2 regions of the Pseudomonas sp. GW822-FHT02E03 genome follow, and region 1 is predicted to be linked to the other one. Evidence: riboswitches for the same ligand, from Rfam matches in the RefSeq annotation. Region 1 holds a riboswitch; the other holds the start of a gene.
The links. Region 1 has a riboswitch for cobalamin ahead of cobW (cobalamin biosynthesis protein CobW). Riboswitches for the same ligand answer to the same signal wherever they lie in the genome.

Region 1 (4,495 bases):
GATGCAATTCGGCGCTGTTGACCACCTGTTCGGCGCGGTGGCCGTCCAGTACAGCGGCCGGGACCAGGGAGCCTGCATAGATGATGACCGGGCAGCTACGAATCAGCCGTTGGCCTTTGACGGTGATCAGTTCCGGGTCGCCGGGGCCTGCGCCAATGAAGTAGACGGTCATCGTCGTTTCCTGTCAGAAAAAAGGTATGGGCACGCTTCAGATGAAGATTGCTCATGATCGAAGGCGGGGATTATCGGGGATTTTACGCGGCGCTGGCCAATGCAAGGGTGGCCTGGGCGTATTTTTGTCGTGGAATCAGCAACTTTGCCGGTGCCTGAGCCAATTGTTCGGCCAGTGCCAGCGCGGCACTTTCCGCTACGCCGTAACAGCCGGTGCGTTCGAACGCGATGTCCGAGTGGTGGCTGAGTTGCGGTTCATAACCAGCCAACTGTTCGCTGCTGAAATACATCAATGGCAATGCCAATTGTTCGGCCAGTTCGATCAGGGCGGGTTCTTCGCGCTTCAGGTCGATACTGGCCAGGGCCTTGATCTCACGAAGCTCGATTTGATGGGCCTGTAACGCTTGATCAAGCAGCGCCCGCAGCGTGCTGACGGGGCAGCCGCGCTGGCAGCCCAGGCCGACCACCAGGGTCGGCGCTGCGCTGACGTCAGTCATGCGGAGTATTGGCCATCGCTTTTGCGGCGGAACAACCAGGCGCTGATCAGGCCCAGGGCCAGCCAGAACGCCATGTTGGTCAGCTGCGAAGCGATTTTGAACTGCGCTTCCAGGGCTTCTGGAGCCAGCATGGAGTGCACTTCCGGTTGTGGCGCGCCGATGACGTGCGGAGCGGCCAGAATCGCCACGCCGAGGATCTTCATCAGCCAGTGGCGGCTGAACACAATCAGCGCGATGCCGACAGCGGTGGACGCGGCAGTACCAATCCACCAGATCTGCCGTTGCGCCAGATCCGCCGCGGCAGTGCCCGGCAGCTCAGGTGGCAGGCCGAGGGTGGGCGCCAGCACGAACGTCGCGTAACCCGCCAGGCCCCAAAGCAGGCCCTGAGAGGTACGGCGTGGAGCGCGTAAGGTGTAGAGGCCCGCGAGCATCAGGGCGAAACCCACCGCTACCACCAGATTGCCGCCGGTGGTCGACAGCACGCGCTGCCAGCCGTCTTCAGGCGACCAGGCTTCGGCATCGTGGGTGTGAGCGGTGACAGCTCCCGCGGCGTGCTCGTGGATTTCAACCGCGGCCGGCTCGGATTTTTCGTAGGTCTCGGCCTGCAGAATCAGCGGAGCCACCCAGAAGCTTTGCAGCAGGGTCAGCAGCAGGGCGGCCAGCAGCCCGGTGAAACCTGCGGTTTGCGCAATACGCTTGATCATGTCAGCAGGTCTCAATGGCACGGGAATGCGGCGCTGTGACGGGTATCGTGCGCGGCGTTGTGTACCGCTTCGATGTGCGAGAAACCGGCGAAATACACAAGGCTGGCGCCAAGGATCGACGCACAAAAAGCGGCGGTCAGGCGTTGGCTCAGGGTAGTGGTGGTGCTGATCGTGCTCTTTTTATCGGTGTTGCTGGCGGTGCTGCTGATGATCGACATGGCGCTTCCCTCTGGTCTGTCAGCGGGTGAATAGAGCGCATGAAAACCTCCGTACGCCGGGGCACGCAGAGATTTCGAACAGCGCCCGCCCACCGCGGGTTTGTTATTCAGTGAACGTAAAAGTCACTTTGTGTTGCGGGCCGGTCTCCGGGCTCGCGAGGGGCAGGGCTTGTGCCCAAACCTGCAAGCATCACCTTCCCATGCCGTATGACGGGCACAGTGGATTTGACGCTTCACTCGCTTACCGTTGCGGGGGCAGCACCGGACTGACATGGCTTTAGAGTAAAGCACATGATTCACCGGTTTCCCGTTTCACCCTGTGAAGGGCACCCGTAACAAGGCGTGTAGGAGAGCATGGGCGGGGGTTGGGCGTCAATTGGCATGGGTTCTCGTTTGAGTTGATCGTTCCCACGCTCTGCGTGGGAATGCAGCCCGGGACGCTCCGCGTCCCTTTCACAGCCGAACGCGGAGCGTCCGTTGAGGCATTCCCACGCAGAGCGTGGGAACGATCATCATCGACACTATTCCTGTAGGAGCGAGGCTTGCCCGCGAAGGCGTCCTGTGAGTCACCACAGATCTGTGCACGGACATTGACCCGCCCCCACACGATGCGTAGCCTTGCGCTTTCGAGGTTCTTCGGCATTTGCCGAAGCTAAGAAGGGAACGCGGTCGATGCCGCGGCTGCCCCCGCAACTGTGAACGGTGATGTTCGCTGCCACGCCACTGCAAACCCTGATCCATCAGGTTCGCGGGAAGGCGCAGCAAACGCCAGTCGTACGATTGGCACACCGTCAGCCAGGAGACCTGCCTCGACACAGATTCTCACTACAACCGGGCGGGGTGATCCGGTGGCGGAACTCTTGCGCGCGCGCACCTGCCGCTGCGATTGTCGTCCCGTATGCCCGCCACCTTGCCAAAGGGCATCCGATGAAAACACTGGCCAAACTCCCCGTCACCATCGTTACCGGCTTCCTCGGCTCGGGCAAAACCACCTTGCTGCGCCACATGCTCGACAACGCCCAGGGCCGTCGCATCGCAGTGATCGTCAACGAGTTCGGTGAGCTGGGCATCGACGGCGAAATCCTCAAGCAGTGCTCGATCGGTTGCTCCGAAGAAGAAGCCAACGGCCGTGTTTACGAGCTGGCCAACGGCTGCCTGTGCTGCACGGTTCAGGAAGAATTCTTCCCGGTGATGCGCGAACTGGTCGCGCGGCGCGGCGACCTCGACCACATCCTCATCGAAACGTCGGGCCTGGCCCTGCCAAAGCCCTTGGTTCAAGCCTTCCAATGGCCGGAAATCCGCAGCGCCTGCACGGTTGACGCGGTGATCACCGTGGTCGACAGCCCGGCCGTTGCTGCTGGCACCTTCGCGGCGTTCCCGGATCAGGTCGATGCCCAGCGCAAACTCGACCCGAACCTGGACCACGAGTCGCCGCTGCACGAGCTGTTCGCCGACCAACTGGCCAGCGCCGACTTGGTGATCCTCAACAAGGCCGACCTGATCAGCGCTGAAGACCTGGCCCGCGTGCGCCTGGAAGTTGCCGAAGAACTGCCGCCAGCGGTGAAAGTCATCGAAGCCAGCAGCGGTCGTCTGCCACTGGACGTGCTGATCGGCCTCGGCGCCGGTTCGGAAGAACACATCGACAGCCGCCACAGCCATCACGATCATCACCATGAAGGCGAGGACGACCACGACCACGACGCATTCGATTCCATCTCGATCGAGCTGCCACAAGCCGACGAAAGCCTGCTGATGGACGCGCTGACTCAATTGGTGGTCCAGCACGGCATCCTTCGGGTCAAAGGTTTTGCTGCGGTGCCGAACAAGCCGATGCGCCTGTTGATCCAGGGCGTGGGCACGCGTTTCGACAAGCACTTCGACCGTCAGTGGGGCGCTGAAGAAGCGCGCACCACGCGTCTGGTGTTGATCGGTCAGGATCTGGACGCCGCTGCGCTCGAAGCGCAATTGCGCGCTGCGCTCAGCGTTTAAACCATGCACCTGCTCAGGACTCAGCCCGGCGGTTTCGTGTCGGATGACAACATTGCCGACCTTGGACAAACTCCCGCCGAGCTGGTGATCCTGTGCAGCGGCGATTCCAGCCTGGCGTTGCTCGCCGAAGCGGCGCAGCAGTTGCCCGACGATTACCCGAGCGTGCGCCTGGCCAACCCGATGCAGGTGCAGAATCACGCCTCGGTCGATCTCTACGTCGACGAAGTGCTGCGCCACGCCAAAGTGATTCTGATCTCGCTGCACGGCGGCATCGCCTATTGGCGTTACGGCATTGAGCGGCTGGTGGAATTGTCCGAACGCGGCGTGCAGCTGATTCTGGTGCCGGGGGATGATCGCCCGGACCCGGAACTCAGTGACCTGAGCACCGTAACCGCGCAAGACCGCGATCGGCTCTGGCACTTCCTGCGTCAGGGCGGCATGGCCAACGCACTCGACCTGTTTCGCTGCCTCGCCAATCGCTGGCTGGATCGCGACTACTCATGGTGCGAACCGCAAACCCTGCCACGCACGGCGATTTACCACCCGCACAAAAGCCCCGCTGAATTGAGCGATTGGCAAGCCGACTGGCAAGCTGATCAGCCGGTGGCGGCGGTGCTGTTTTACCGCTCGCATTTGCAGGCGGCGAACACTGGTTTCATCGATATTTTCTGCCAGCGTTTGCAGGCGGCGGGGTTGAATCCGTTGCCGATTGCGCTGGCCAGTTTGAAAGAGCCCGGCTGTCTGACGGTGGTCGAGGGCTTGCTGGATGAAGTCGAGGCAGGGGTGATTCTCAACACCACCGGTTTCGCCCAGTCCAGCCCCGAAGCACCGCACCTGCGGCCGTTTCGCCGCAACATTCCAGTGATTCAAGCGATCTGCGCCCAGGACAATGAACCCGGTTGGCGCGCCAGCGAAC
Region 2 (4,495 bases), on a different contig from region 1:
AACGCCGCCACTTGAGTTCCGGTCGCGGCGACAGGTTTCTTACCTTCAGGCCAGCCGATCGCCGGGGCGATGTTCACCGTCGGGATCAGGGTTTTATTCGGTTCTGGCAGCTTGGGCGAGGGGCCTGTGCCATCCGAGACTTGCAGGCTGGAGGTTTCACCACAGGCGGCGAGCCCTCCGGCGAGCGCGATGATGAAAACGAGTTGGGGGTTGCGCATTACTGATCTTCCCTATGAATGCATTGACGTAATCATAGAGAAGCGTAGACGTTCGATGGTTCAACCGGTCAGCCGCGGGCTTCCTTGAGCAGAACAGCGATGCCTGGATGGTAGTTGCCGGCTTCATTGCGCAACTTGCGGTAGGCGTAAGGGAAATACCAGGCCACGGCGCAGGTATGTTGCTTTTGCAGGTCGTCGACCATGTCCTGGAGTTCTTCCGGGGTGGCGCTGTGTTGGGCTTTTTGTGGCGCGACAAACAGACAGCCGAGTTTCAGATCGCTGGCGTAGCTGATTCGCTTCGCGTCACTGGTGATGTCCGCCAGTGCCTGCGTCAGGTTCAGGCTATTGACCCGTGGCCAGCGCTGGGTGGCCTGGAGATACGCGCGTTCTTCGCTGCTGGCGATAAACAGATCGGCGCGGGCGTTGCGTTCGCCTTCTTCGATCTGTTTGCGGGTCGACGTCTGTGCCAGCGTGACCATTTCTGCCATCCAGGCCGCGGCGGAGAGCAGACCGAGGTTGGCGTTTTCGTCGTACCAGTAAGGTGTATCGTTATCGCCGCGCACAGTGTTGTAGCGGTCGATACAGTCAAACCAGCGTTCCAGTACCGGCCGCAGGAATTCCAGCTTCGGATTGCTGATGATCATGCCTTGCATGTGGCTCACCCTTGTTATTGTGTTGTCAGGTTGTGGCTCTTTGATATCACTGCTGGCAGTGTGGCACAAGATTGGCGTCAGTTAATTGATCGGCGGCAGTTATTCGCTCAGCGGCAGTTATTCGCTCAGCGGCGCCCCGGCTTTAATTGACGCTCCACCCCCAACCCTCTAACCTTCGCGGCTTGTTTCAGGTGCTCTGTGGCGGTGGCCGACAGAGTGAAACAGGGAAGCCGGTGAGTGAATTTCTTCCAGTGAAGAATGATCACGATCCCGGCGCTGCCCCCGCAACGGTAAATGAGAGAAGACTGCGCCTTGAGCCACTGTGTTGATGTCAACATGGGAAGGCGCGCAGTCAGGCAAAACGCCGCTCATGAGCCCGGAGACCGGCCTGATTCATCCAACGGCATCACGGTGGGCGATGCCAGGCTTCTTGCCGTCTATTCTTGTGCCTGCCCGCCGTTATCCAGCCTCAACGGAGAGCTCCCCCATGACTGATACCCCCGATCGTGACGAACGCCATCTGGCGCGCATGCTGCGAAAAAAAGCGGTGATCGACGAACGCATCGCCAACTCGCCGAATGAATGCGGTTTGCTGCTGGTGCTTTCCGGTAACGGCAAAGGCAAAAGCAGCTCGGCGTTCGGCATGCTTGCGCGGTCCATGGGCCACGGCATGCAATGCGGCGTGGTGCAGTTCATCAAGGGGCGCACCAGCACCGGCGAGGAGCTGTTCTTCCGACGCTTTCCGGAGCAGGTGCGTTTTCATGTGATGGGCGAGGGCTTCACCTGGGAAACCCAGGATCGCCAGCGTGACATCGCCGCCGCCGAAGCCGCTTGGGCGGTGTCCCGCGAATTGCTGCGTGATCCGGCCATTGGTCTGGTGGTGCTCGATGAGTTGAACATCGCCCTCAAGCACGGCTACCTCGATCTCGATCAGGTGCTCAGCGACTTGCAGGCGCGACCGCCGATGCAGCACGTGGTGGTCACCGGTCGCGGCGCCAAGCCCGAGATGATCGAACTGGCCGACACTGTCACTGAAATGGGCATGATCAAGCACGCCTTCCAGGCCGGAATCAAAGCGCAAAAAGGCGTCGAGTTGTGAACTGCACTTTATGAATAGCCATCGTCAATGCCCGGCGGTACTGATCGCCGCACCGGCCTCCGGTCAGGGCAAGACCACCGTCACCGCCGCGCTTGCCCGTTTGCATCGCAATCAGGGGCGCAAGGTTCGCGTGTTCAAATGCGGCCCGGATTTTCTCGACCCGATGATTCTCGAGCGCGCCAGCGGTGCGCCGGTTTATCAACTCGACATGTGGATGGTCGGCGAGCAAGAAAGTCGGCGTCTATTGTGGGAGGCCGCTGGTGAAGCCGATCTGATCCTCATCGAAGGCGTCATGGGGCTGTTCGACGGTACGCCGTCCAGCGCCGATCTGGCGCGGCACTTTGGTGTGCCGGTGCTCGGCGTGATCGACGGCACCGCGATGGCGCAGACGTTTGGCGCGCTGGCCCTGGGTCTTGCACGCTATCAGCCGGATTTGCCTTTTGCCGGTGTGCTGGCCAACCGGGTCGGCACCGTGCGCCATGCGCAGTTGCTCGAAGGCAGCCTGACTGAAGGCTTGCGCTGGTATGGCGCGCTGTCCCGGGAGACCGGCATCGAATTGCCAAGTCGGCATCTCGGCCTGGTTCAGGCCAGCGAATTGAACGATCTCGACCTGCGTCTCGATGCAGCCGCCGAGTCACTGGCCAGCAGTTGCGATGTGGCTCTACCGCCAGCCGTGGAATTCGCCGCGCCTGAAATGATCGCAGCCGAACCATTGCTGGCCGGTGTGCGGATTGCCGTGGCCCGGGACGAAGCTTTCGCGTTTACCTACGGCGCGAGCCTGGATCTGCTGCGGGCCATGGGCGCCGAATTGACTTTCTTTTCGCCGATCCGCGACAGCGAGTTACCTGAGGCAGACAGCCTCTATCTGCCGGGCGGCTACCCCGAATTGCACCATGTAGCGTTGTCGCAAAACACGCCGATGCTGACCGCGATCCGCGCTCACCACGCGGCGGGCAAACCGTTGCTGGCCGAGTGTGGCGGCATGCTGTATCTGCTGGATTCCTTGACCGATGTCGAGGGCACTCGCGCTGAACTGGTTGGCTTGCTGGCCGGTGAGGCGGTGATGCAGAAGCGTCTTGCCGCGTTGGCCTTGCAGGCGGTCGAATTGCCGGAAGGTTTGCTGCGTGGGCACACCTATCACCACTCGTTGACCAGCACTGATCTTGAGCCGATTGCTCGAGGTTTGAGCCCCAATGGCGGGCGAGGGGCGGAGGCGGTTTATCGTGAGGGGCGGATGACGGCTTCTTATGTGCACTTTTATTTCCCGTCCAATCCATCGGCGATTGCTGCGTTGTTTGTGCCTGACCTTGAGGACGCCTTCGCGAGCAAGCCCGCTCCCACAGGGGAATGCAATTCAAATGTGGGAGCGGGCTTGCTCGCGAAGAGGCCATGACGGACAACGCATTTTCGGAAGCCGAACGCGCAGCCGTTTACCGAGCCATCGCCGAACGCCGCGACATGCGGCACTTCAGCGGCGGCACGGTCGAACCCGAGTTACTGAGGCGTCTGCTCGAAGCCGCGCACCAAGCGCCGAGTGTCGGCCTGATGCAACCCTGGCGTTTCATCCGCATCAGCGATCGGGCATTGCGCGGCAAGATCCAGCATCTGGTGGAAGACGAACGCATCCGCACCGCCGAAGCCCTCGGCGAGCGCTCCGACGAATTCATGAAGCTCAAGGTCGAAGGCATCAACGACTGCGCCGAGGTACTGGTTGCCGCGCTGATGGACGATCGTGAACGGCACATTTTCGGCCGTCGTACGCTGCCGGAAATGGACATGGCCTCGCTGTCCTGCGCCATCCAGAACCTTTGGCTGGCGTCCCGCGCCGAAGGCCTGGGCATGGGCTGGGTGTCGCTGTTCGAGCCGCAAGCGTTGGCGGACTTGTTGGGCTTACCGGCCGGGGCCAAGCCTTTGGCTGTTCTTTGCCTGGGGCCGGTCAAGGAATTCTATCCGGCGCCGATGCTGGTACTTGAAGGCTGGGCGCAGGCGCGTCCACTCAGCGAATTGCTGTATGAAAATTATTGGGGAGTGAGTCAATGAGTGTGGCGTTGTTGAGTGTCGCCGCGGTCGCGCTGGATGCGCTGCTGGGTGAACCCAAACGCTGGCATCCGCTGGTGGCGTTCGGTCGTTTTGCCGATCGCATCGAGCAACGTTTCAACTCCGGTGGCCGCGGCTGGCGCAGTCACGGCGTTACGGCCTGGGTGATGGCGGTCGTGCCGCTGACCTTGTTGGCCACCGCACTTTCCTGGGCGCCTTACGTTGGCTGGATTGTCGAGATTCTCTTGCTCTATTGTGCCCTCGGCATGCGCAGTCTCGGCGAGCACGTCGAGCCGGTGGCCAAGGCCCTGCGCAGCGATGATCTGATCGAGGCGCGCAAACGTGTTGGTTATCTGGTCAGCCGTCAGACCAGCGAACTGGATGAAACCGAAGTCGCCCGCGCCGCCACCGAGTCGGTGCTGGAGAACGGCAGCGATGCGGTGTTCGCCGCGCTGTTCTGGTTTGCCGTGGCGGGTGCGCCCGGCGTG

Region 2: linked by a shared signal. The riboswitch ahead of cobO (cob(I)yrinic acid a,c-diamide adenosyltransferase) and the one ahead of cobW (cobalamin biosynthesis protein CobW) in region 1 are both predicted to bind cobalamin.

What each region holds. Positions count from the first base shown of each region.
Region 1 covers NZ_JBXAOA010000011.1:7,791-12,285, forward strand. The annotation lists gene cobM (precorrin-4 C(11)-methyltransferase) at 1-172, opposite strand, end outside; gene AC1RQB_RS10830 (cobalamin biosynthesis protein) at 255-668, opposite strand; gene AC1RQB_RS10835 (CbtA family protein) at 665-1,372, opposite strand; gene AC1RQB_RS10840 (CbtB domain-containing protein) at 1,384-1,590, opposite strand; cobalamin riboswitch at 1,712-1,939, opposite strand; cobalamin riboswitch at 2,203-2,416, shown strand; gene cobW (cobalamin biosynthesis protein CobW) at 2,518-3,579, shown strand; gene cobN (cobaltochelatase subunit CobN) at 3,583-4,495, shown strand, end outside.
Region 2 covers NZ_JBXAOA010000046.1:31,532-36,026, forward strand. The annotation lists gene AC1RQB_RS24135 (PQQ-dependent sugar dehydrogenase) at 1-218, opposite strand, end outside; gene AC1RQB_RS24140 (hypothetical protein) at 287-871, opposite strand; cobalamin riboswitch at 1,044-1,277, shown strand; gene cobO (cob(I)yrinic acid a,c-diamide adenosyltransferase) at 1,359-1,970, shown strand; gene AC1RQB_RS24150 (cobyrinic acid a,c-diamide synthase CobB) at 1,981-3,363, shown strand; gene bluB (5,6-dimethylbenzimidazole synthase) at 3,360-4,010, shown strand; gene cbiB (adenosylcobinamide-phosphate synthase CbiB) at 4,007-4,495, shown strand, end outside.